Sphaerotilus montanus: one gene and its partner. The protein of the gene in region 1 interacts with the protein of each later gene in a pairwise test. Links are inferred from orthologs where the notes say so. Each region holds a gene or a part of one and is shown in the gene's direction. Other genes may lie near its edges.

Evidence for each region. The genes of interacting proteins can lie anywhere in the genome.
Region 2: the proteins of secA (region 1) and BDD16_RS16485 interact in binary tests that used the Escherichia coli proteins (3 or more experiments, as listed by UniProt). The link is inferred for Sphaerotilus montanus from one-to-one orthologs.

Annotation. Positions count from the first base shown.
Region 1 is NZ_JACCFH010000001.1:1,105,428-1,110,615, reverse strand. What follows is about bases 929-4,200. They hold secA (preprotein translocase subunit SecA), read left to right. Parts: upstream 929-1,246; coding sequence 1,247-4,000; downstream 4,001-4,200. Other genes in these bases: BDD16_RS04870 (GNAT family N-acetyltransferase), read left to right, coding at 4,028-4,200; BDD16_RS04880 (M23 family metallopeptidase), read left to right, coding at 929-1,093. In the rest of the region: BDD16_RS04885 (DciA family protein), read right to left, coding at 1-16; more of BDD16_RS04880, read left to right, coding at 68-928; more of BDD16_RS04870, read left to right, coding at 4,201-4,636; bifunctional glutamate N-acetyltransferase/amino-acid acetyltransferase ArgJ, read left to right, coding at 4,695-5,188. UniProt on the Escherichia coli protein: Required for protein export, interacts with the SecYEG preprotein conducting channel.
Region 2 is NZ_JACCFH010000001.1:3,611,124-3,615,832, reverse strand. What follows is about bases 927-3,719. They hold BDD16_RS16485 (YbgC/FadM family acyl-CoA thioesterase), read left to right. Parts: upstream 927-2,047; coding sequence 2,048-2,392; downstream 2,393-3,719. Other genes in these bases: tolA (cell envelope integrity protein TolA), read left to right, coding at 3,593-3,719; BDD16_RS16475 (ExbD/TolR family protein), read left to right, coding at 3,113-3,574; tolQ (protein TolQ), read left to right, coding at 2,389-3,111; BDD16_RS16490 (hypothetical protein), read left to right, coding at 1,450-1,932; BDD16_RS16495 (hypothetical protein), read left to right, coding at 927-1,478. Also shown: more of BDD16_RS16495, read left to right, coding at 1-926; more of tolA, read left to right, coding at 3,720-4,684; BDD16_RS16465 (GNAT family N-acetyltransferase), read left to right, coding at 4,689-4,709.

The DNA of each region.
Region 1 (5,188 bases):
CCTGACCCAGGGGCACGGCATCCGGCACTGCCGTGGCAGCCGGTTTCAGCAGAGGAATGAAGCGACGATGGATATTCTGATCACCCATGGCGGCTTGGCGCGCACGCGCTCCATGCATGTGCGGCCGGCGCAATTGTGGCTGATCCTGTCGGCGCTCGTGGTGGCGATGCTGCTGCTGTCGGGCACTGTCTACCACTTCGTCTTCCTCAAGGCCGTGCGCGATGGCTGGCCGGTGGTCAGCCAGATCGTCGGGCCCGTGGTCGGCCGGGACGCTGTCCAGCGCGAGCGCTACACCCGCGAGAATCTGGATGCGATGGCCCAGAAAGTGGGCGAACTGCAGGCGAAGCTGCTCAAGCTGGAGGCGGTCGGCGAGCGTGTGTCCGGGCTGGCGGGGCTCAAGCCCGAAGAACTGCGGGCCCTGGACGATGCTGGCAAGGCCTCGACGTCCGGCCCGGCGTCGGAGCTGTCGGTGGCCAAGGGGGCGGGCGGTGGTCCGTTCGTGCCGGCGGCGGGTCCCTCCGGTGCGCAGCTCGACCAGCTGGTCGAACTGCTCGATACCCAGGCAGACCGCTCGGGGGACGTCTTCGTGCTGGTCGAGTCCCGGCTGCTGGAGCGTCGGCTGGAGATGCTGATGGTGCCCAGCATCGCGCCGGTGGATGTGCCGGTGGGCTCCGGGTTCGGCTTCCGCATCGACCCGTTCAACCGCCGTGCGGCGCTGCACACCGGGCTGGACTTCGCCGCCCCGACCGGCACCCCCATCCGCGCTGCCGCCGGTGGCCGCGTGCTGGAGGCGGATCGGGACGGCGCCTATGGCCTGTCGCTGCAGATCGACCACGGCAATGGCCTGATCACCCGCTACGGCCACACCTCGCAGATCCTGGTCCAGCCCGGCGACGTCGTGCGCCGCGGACAGGAAGTCGCGCTGGTCGGCAGCACCGGCCGCTCGACCGGACCGCATCTGCACTTCGAGGTGCTGCTGGGCGGCGTGCCCCAGGATCCTGCGAAGTTCCTGGCCCGAGGTGAAAGTCTCGATGCCGCCGCGCGCACCTCGGCCGAGGTCACCCCTGCAACCAGGCTCCGCAAGTCCCGGTGATAAACTCAAAAGTTGTCCGAGGGCACGCCTGAACCGCGTGCCGGCCTGGCCTGCCGACGCTGCTGCTGACCCGGCCGCACCTCACCTCCTTCCGATCCCCCACCCGCGACATGGGCTGAACCGCCGCGGGTTTGCTGCACCTGCGTCCACTTCATGTTGCCCAAGCTCCTCACCCAGATTTTCGGCAGCCGCAATGACCGCCTGCTCAAGCAGTACCGGCGCGTCGTCGAGCGCGTGACCGCGCTGGAGGTGCAGTTCGAGAAGCTCTCCGAAGACGAGCTGCGCGGCAAGACGGCCGAATTCCGCCAGCGCGTGGCGGCGGGCACCTCGCTCGATGACCTGCTGCCCGAAGCCTTCGCCGTGGTCCGCGAGGCCGGCAAGCGCTTCATGCGCATGCGCCACTTCGATGTGCAGCTCATCGGCGGCATGGCCCTGCACAACGGCAAGATCGCCGAGATGCGCACCGGCGAAGGCAAGACGCTGATGGCGACACTGCCCGTCTACCTCAATGCACTCGCCGGCAAGGGCGTGCACGTGGTGACGGTCAACGACTACCTCGCGGCCCGCGACGCCGAGACCATGGGCGGGCTCTACAACTACCTTGGCATGACGGTGGGCGTGAACCTGCCGAACATGTCGCGCGAGGACAAGCAGGCCGCCTACGCCGCCGACATCACCTACGGCACGAACAACGAGTTCGGCTTCGACTACCTGCGCGACAACATGGTCTACGAAGTCGCGGACCGCGTGCAGCGTGCGCTGAACTTCGCCATCGTCGACGAGGTGGACTCGATCCTGATCGACGAGGCCCGCACGCCGCTGATCATCTCGGGCCAGGCCGACGACCACACCGACATGTACGTGCGCATCAACGCCGTCGTGCCGCACCTCAAGAAACAGATCGGCGAAGCGGATCCGCGCACCGGCGAAGGGGTCATCGAGGCCGGAGACTTCACCGCCGACGAGAAGAGCCACCAGGTCTTCCTGACGGAAGACGGCCACGAGAAGGCCGAGGCACTGCTGGCCGAGGCCGGGCTGCTGACGCCGGGCGCTTCGCTCTACGACGCCGCCAACATCACGCTGGTCCACCACCTCTACGCCTCGCTGCGCGCGCACCACCTGTTCCACCGCGACCAGCACTACGTCTCGCAGAACGGCGAGATCACCATCGTCGACGAGTTCACCGGGCGCCTGATGACGGGCCGCCGCTGGTCGGACGGTCTGCACCAGGCGGTGGAAGCCAAGGAAGGCGTGAAGATCCAGGCCGAGAACCAGACGCTGGCCTCGATCACCTTCCAGAACTACTTCCGCATGTACGCCAAGCTCGGCGGCATGACCGGCACGGCCGACACCGAAGCCTACGAGTTCCAGGAAATCTACGGCCTGGAAACCGTCGTGATCCCGCCGAACCGGCCGATGGTGCGCAAGGACGAGCTGGACCTCGTCTACAAGACCGGCCGCGAGAAGTACGAGGCGGTGGTCAAGGACATCCAGGAGTGCTACGGCCGCGGCCAGCCGGTGCTGGTGGGCACGACCTCGATCGAGAACTCGGAGCTGGTGTCCGAGATGCTGAATAAGGCCGGGCTGCCGCACCAGGTGCTCAACGCGAAGCAGCACGCCCGCGAAGCGACCATCATCGCCCAGGCCGGCAGCCCGAAGATGGTGACGATCGCCACCAACATGGCGGGCCGCGGCACCGACATCGTGCTCGGCGGCAACGTCGAGAAGCAGGTGCAGCTGGTCGAGGCCGATCCGGACCTGTCGGATGCCGAGAAGGCCGTGCGCGTCGAGCAGCTCAAGCGCGAATGGCAGGGTCTGCACGACCAGGTCAAGTCGCTGGGCGGCCTGCGCATCATCGCCACCGAGCGCCACGAGAGCCGCCGCATCGACAACCAGCTGCGCGGTCGCGCCGGCCGGCAGGGCGATCCGGGCTCCTCGCGCTTCTACCTGTCGCTGGACGATCCGCTGATGCGCATCTTCGCGGGCGACCGCGTCAAGGCGATCATGGACCGCCTCAAGATGCCCGACGGCGAGGCGATTGAGGCCGGCATCGTCAGCCGCTCGATCGAGAGCGCGCAGCGCAAGGTCGAGGCGCGCAACTTCGACATGCGCAAGCAGCTGCTGGAGTACGACGACGTCTCCAACGACCAGCGCAAGGTCATCTACCAGCAGCGCAACGAGTTGCTGGAGCAGACCGACATCGACGCGCAGCTCACGCACCTGCGCCGCGGCGCGATGACCGATGTGGTGCGCGCCTTCGTGCCCGTCGAGAGCGTCGAGGAACAGTGGGACCTGGACGGACTGGAGAAGACGCTGCGCGAAGAATGGCAGCTCGACGTGCCGCTCAAGGCGCAGGTCGAGGCCAGCCAGGAAGCCACCGACGAGGACATCGTCGAAGCGGTGTGCGTGGCGGCGGATGCGTCCTACACCGCCAAGGTGGCGCAGGTCGGTGCCACGCAGTTCGGCAACTTCGGCCGCATGGTGCTGCTGCAGGCGATCGACACGCACTGGCGCGACCACCTCTCGGCGCTCGACTACCTGCGCCAGGGCATCCACCTGCGTGGCTATGCCCAGAAGAACCCGAAGCAGGAATACAAGCGCGAGGCCTTCGAGCTGTTCAGCCAGCTGCTGGACGTGGTGAAGATGGAAGTGACCCGTCTGCTGATGACCGTGCGCATCCAGAGCCCGGACGAAGTGGCGCAGGCGGCGGTGGCCATCGAGGAGCGTGCGGAGCACCTCGCCAACGTCACCTACACCCACCCGAACGAGGATGGCAGCGTGTCGCAGGACGCTGAGGCCAGCGCTGCAGAACTGTCGGAAACGCAGATGCAGCGCACCGGCCGCAACGATCCCTGCCCCTGCGGCAGCGGCAAGAAGTTCAAGCTCTGCCACGGCAAACTGACCTGATCCTCGGTCGTCCGCGCCGAGATGACCATGACACCTGATACCTTTCGCCGCAGCCCGGAAACGATTCCGGGCCGACGCCTTCGCCTGGAGAAGATCCATCCCCGCCATGCGCCCGCCTTCCACGCGAGCGTGCAGCGGTCGATGGTCGACCTGGACTTCATCGCCTGGGGGCACCACCACTGGAATGCCGTGGCGGCACTCGAACACTGCGAGCGCCAGCGCGACTGGGTGGACACCGAAGGCGAGGGCGTGATGTACCTGGCCTTCGAGCACGACACCGGCACCTACGTCGGCTGTGTCGACCTGCACAGCGTCGATTTCGGCGTGCCGCGCTGCCAGATCGGGTTTGTCGGCTGCAGCCGGCAACGCGGCCGTGGCCTGATGCGCGACGCGACGCTGACGCTGATGAACTGGGCCTACAGCCGCGGCATGGCGCGCATCGAGGTGTGGTGCGACGTGCGCAACACCCGTGCGCTGGCCTTTGCCGAGAGCCTGGGCCTGCAGCGCGAAGGCTTGATGCGCAAGGTCGAGCGCGACGCCCGCGGGCAGCTGTGCGATCAGTACCTGCTGGCCCGCCTGTCCACCGACAGCGTCCCTACAATCGCCGATTCGCGCGACAGCGTGGCCACCGTCTGAGGGCTGAAGCCCGGGAGGGCCGCGTCTGCGCTCCTTCCGCTTCGACCGCCAGACTGCCATGCCCGTCAATCTCACCGCTCCCAATCCCCAGGACCTGCACCCGGTCGCCGGCGTGCAGCTCGGCACCACGATGGCCGGCGTGCGCAAGGCCAACCGGCGTGACCTGACCGTCGTGCTGCTGGCACCCGGCTCCAGCGTGGCCGGCGTGTTCACGAAGAACCGCTTCTGTGCCGCACCGGTGCAGATCTGCCGCGACCACCTCGCCGCCGGCCCCGCCAAGCGCGCCATCGTCATCAACACCGGCAACGCCAACGCGGGCACGGGCGACGACGGTCTGGTGCGCGCCCGCTCGGTGTGCATCGGGCTGGCGCAGGCGCTGGACATCGCGCCGGAAGAGGTGCTGCCGTTCTCGACCGGCGTGATCATGGAGACGCTGCCGAGCGAGCGCATCCTGGCCGGCCTGCCCGCCGCGCTGGCGGATGCGCAGCCCGACCACTGGGCCGATGCCGCCGCCGGCATCATGACCACCGACACGCTGCCCAAGGCGGCGTC
Region 2 (4,709 bases), 2.5 Mb from region 1 along the record:
GACCTGCGCACGAAAGAGAACAAACGCCCTACATCCCCCCGCGCATCTGGACCTATCAACTCAAGCGACTGCACGCGTGCATGCAGGACTACACCGAGCACCAAGATCGCATTGAGGACTGTTTTCGATTCTGTCTAGAAGCGTATGCCGCGAGCCATGGCTCGCTCAAGGCGGCCATGAGTTCGACGGCCGCCACAAGTAAATCACCATTCCCAAACAGGCCATCCAAGACTTCCAAAGGAGCCTTCAAACTGACGGCTGACCGCTTTGGCGTCACCGATTTGCTGGAGCGCTGGACTGGGCCGTTTACCAACGAGAAGTCCGAGAAGCAAATCATCAAGCTCTCTCAGTACCTGGACCTAGTCTCCAAGGCGGGCTTGGCTTATTTACTCAACTTATCTCTCATGCGCATCGAAGAGGGCTACAGCCTGCGCTCGAATTGTCTCCTGGTCGAGCATGACAAGACGTATGGCGACATCCCCATGCTGGTGGGCGCGACGACCAAGACCGACCCTGATTCGGATGCACGCTGGCCGGTATCCAAAAGTACCCTGACTGCGATAGAAGCCATGAAGCACATCGCCGCTCTACGCATGCTTTGTGCCCGCGAACGTGACGACCTGGGCATCACTGGAGAAGACAAAGTAACGCCCTACCTGATGTCCTACCAGTATGAACCTTGGAGCAAAAGCAAACATAAACCCTATGGCACAAGGCCAAAGCCTTCGGCTTATCAGCAGGTTCTCTCCTCTTATCCCCTCTTGCTGGACAACGAGCAAATTACGATCACGGCGGAAGATCTGCGGATCGCACTGCAGATCACGCCGACCTTGAATCAGGACGCCTTCAAAATCGGGGTGGCTTGGCCCTTCGCCTACCATCAATTGCGCCGCACCGGAGCGGTCAACATGCAGGCATCAGGCTTGGTGGATGAACCATCCTTGCAGTTGCAGCTCAAACATCAGACCCGTGCGATGACGCTTTACTACGGCCGCAACCACTCGCGCTTAGTGCTCAATGAAGAGACGCGAACGATGTTTCTCAAGGCCATGTACCAAGAACAGGCACGGGCGTTGAGTGCCATACCGGGCCCCCAGTTCGTCAGTCCATTGGGCGAGACACGCAAGGCTGCCATCGTGCATCTGATCGCCGAGAAGGATGCTGTCGCCCTCAGCAAGGCCATCAAGCGAGGCGAAGTCAGCGCGCGCAACATCCGCGCTGGCTTTTGCTTCAACGCCCGCCCCTGCCCGTATGGTGGTATCGAGTCCATCACGCACTGTCTCGGGGAAGAGGATAGCAAGGGCTGCCCCGACCTGCTACTGGACAAAACCAAAGTTGGCGACATCAAGCGCTACGAGAAGGCCGTTGACGATCAGTTGGCAGTTGTTCATCCTGATTCCCCCCGCTGCCGAGCCCTCCAAGGCGAGAAGCGCTCAATCGAGAAGTTCTATGCCCACGCCCAAGCCAAAAACTGCTGAGACCAACTTCCGCGAGGCCTTTGAGCGCCTGAAGTCCGGAGTACCCAAGGTCTTGCCAGCGGGCACACCTGTGAGCCAAAACAACGTCGCCAAGGAAGCCGGTTGCGACCCCTCTGCGTTGCGCAAGGCGCGGTTCCCTGGCCTCGTCGAAGAGATCCAAGACTACCTCGCCACGCACGGGCATGAACGCCCGACTTCTGAGCGACAACGCCTGCTCAAAGCCCGCCAGGTCTCACGCGGCAAAACGGAGACCATCGCCAGCCTCAAGGTGCAACGCGACGATGCAGTGTCACGGCTGGTCGAGGCAGATGAAGTAATCGGCAGCCTCACCCTCCGCGTCAGGGACTTGGAGGCGAGATTGGAGAGTCTTCAGCCTCGCGCCAGCATCATGCCCGTGGCCGCCGCCAAGCCCAAGGCCATCCTGCGAGCCATGGACATCATGGACCAGAAGTAGGCGACAATCGCGCCCGATGTATGGACAGTGCTTCGCCCGCAAAAAACGCCTATTTTCAAGACATTCTGGTTATGTCCATGGGTGTTCAACACGCCGGTCGCTCGACGCCGGCGGCGTGGTGTTTTACGCCAACTACCTGAAGTTCTTCGAGCGCGGCCGCACCGAGTGGCTGCGTGGTCTCGGCTTCTCGCAGGAAGCGCTGCGCCGTGACGAGGCCGCGATGTTCGTCGTCAGCGACACGACCGTGCGCTACCTGCGGCCGGCGCGGCTGGACGATGAAGTCGTCGTCACCGTGCGGCTGGCCGAGTCGGGCAAGGCCAGCCTCGTCATCGACCAGCAGGCGCTGCGCGGTGGCGAGGTGCTCGCCGAAGGCCGCATCCGCATCGGCTGCGTGGACGCACAGACGCTGCGCCCGCGCCGCATTCCCCCCAACCTCCTTGCCTCCATCGGACCCGCATGAACCAGGACCTGAATATCCTGCAACTGATTCTCCACGCCAGCGTGGTCGTCCAGATCGTGATGGCCATCCTGCTGATGGTGTCGCTGGCCAGCTGGGCCGTGATCTTCAGCAAGATCGTCGGACTAAAGAAGGTCCGCCAGGGCAACGACCAGTTCGAGCGCGACTTCTGGTCCGGCCGCCACGTCAACGACCTCTACCAGCAGAGCGAGCGCAACGCCCAGCACGCCGCCCCGATGGAGCGCATCTTCACGGCCGGCATGCGCGAGTTCCTGAAGCTGCGCGAACGCCGGGTGAGCGACGGCGGCGCGCTGCTGGATGGCGCCCGCCGCGCCATGCGAGCGAGCTGCCAGCGCGAGCTGGACGTCGTCGAGTCGCACCTGTCGTTCCTCGCCACCGTCGGTTCGGTATCGCCCTACGTCGGCCTGTTCGGCACGGTCTGGGGGATCATGCATGCCTTCACCGGGCTGGCGAACCTGCAGCAGGTCTCGCTGTCCACCGTGGCCCCCGGCATCGCCGAGGCGCTGGTGGCCACCGCGATCGGCCTGTTCGCCGCCATCCCGGCCGTGATCGCCTACAACCGCTTCGCGCGCGACATCGACCGCATCGCGATGCAGCAGGACAACTTCATGGAAGAGTTCTCCAACATCCTGGCCCGCAACGCCAACCAGTCGGTCGGTGCCACGGCCTCTGCCCCGGTCTCCGCACCGGGTCGGCTCTGACATGCCGGCCGTGAGCAGCCGCGGCGCGGGCCGCCGCCGCACGATCAACGAGATCAACATGGTCCCGTTCATCGACGTGATGCTGGTGCTGCTGATCATCTTCATGGTGAGCGCGCCGCTGATGACACCGGGCGTGATCGACCTGCCCACCGTCGGCAAGGCGCAGCGCCAGCCGGACCGCATCGTCGAGGTGCAGCTGGATGCGGGCGAGCTGCTGCGCGTCAAGGTCGATGGCAAGGCCGACACCGCCAGCCCGGACGCCGAGGGCGAGCGCATCGCGCTGCCCCAGCTCGCCAGGCGCATCAAGGCGCTGCAAGGTGACGGTGCCCATGCCGCCCAGACCCCGGTCATCATTTCAGCCGACAAGGGCGTGAAGTACGAAGCCGTCGTCAAGGTGATGGACACGCTGCAGAAGGCGGGCATCGTCCGGGTCGGACTGGCCGTGCGCACGACCGGGGCCTGAGCGACGATGGCCGGGCCGATGACACCTCCACCGCCGCCGCCGGACCACCTGCGCGACCCGATCCGCCACCCGCCCTCGGCGGACAGCCTGCGCATCGGCACCTCGGTCGCGCTGCTCGCACACGCGGGGCTGATCGCCGCGCTGGCCTTCGGCGTGGCGTGGAAGCGCGAGGAGATCGCCACGGTCAGCGCCGAGCTGTGGGCGGCCGTGCCGCAGCAGGCGGCTCCCGCTGCGCCGCCGCCGGCACCGGCCCCACGGGTCAAGGCAGAACCTGTCGCGCCGCCACCCGCACCCGAGCCACCGGCCCCGGTCGTCAAGCCGCCGCCCCCACCGCCAGCCCCTGCACCCAAGGTGGTCGAGCCCCCGCCGCCACCCGCCCCGCGCGAGGCCGACATCGCCCGCGAGAAGGCCGACAAGCGCCGCCGCGAAGCCGAAGAGGCCGAGAAGCTGGCCAGGATCGAAAAGGCCCGACAGGACAAGGCCGAGAAGGCGGCCCAGGACAAGGAGCGAGAAAAAGAGAGAGCGAAGGAACGCGAGCGGGAGAAGGCCGAGCAGAAGGAAGCCGACAAGCAGGCCGCACTCAAGAAGGAGGCCGAGCGCAAGGCGGCAGAGAAAGCCGCAGAGAAGGCCGCCGCCAAGGAAGCCGAAAAGGCTGCCGCAGCGGAAAAGGCCAAAGCCGCCGCCCAGCAGGAAAAGACCGCCAAGGCCCGCGAGGACAACCTCAAGCGCCTGCAGAAACAGCTCGGCGAAGGCAGCGACGACGCCGCGCCGCCCACCCCGTCCCGCGCCACGCCCGGCACGGGCAGCGGTGGGGGCAACGCCGCGCAGTCGTCCGGCCCGTCCGCGGGCTATGCCGGCCGCCTGCGCGCCTACCTCAAGCCCAAGCTGGTCTACACCGGCCGCAACATCGGCTCGACCCCGGCCGTGGTGCGCCTGCGCGTGGCACCGGACGGCACCATCCTCTCGCGCGAGCTGATCAAGTCCAGCGGCCAGGCCGATTGGGACCAGGCCGTGCTCGACGCGATCGACCGCGCGGGCGTCGTGCCGCGCGACACCGACAGCCGGGTTCCTCCGGTGATCGACATTCCCTGGACCGCTTCCGAGCGCTGACGACATGACCGCCGCCACCTTCCCC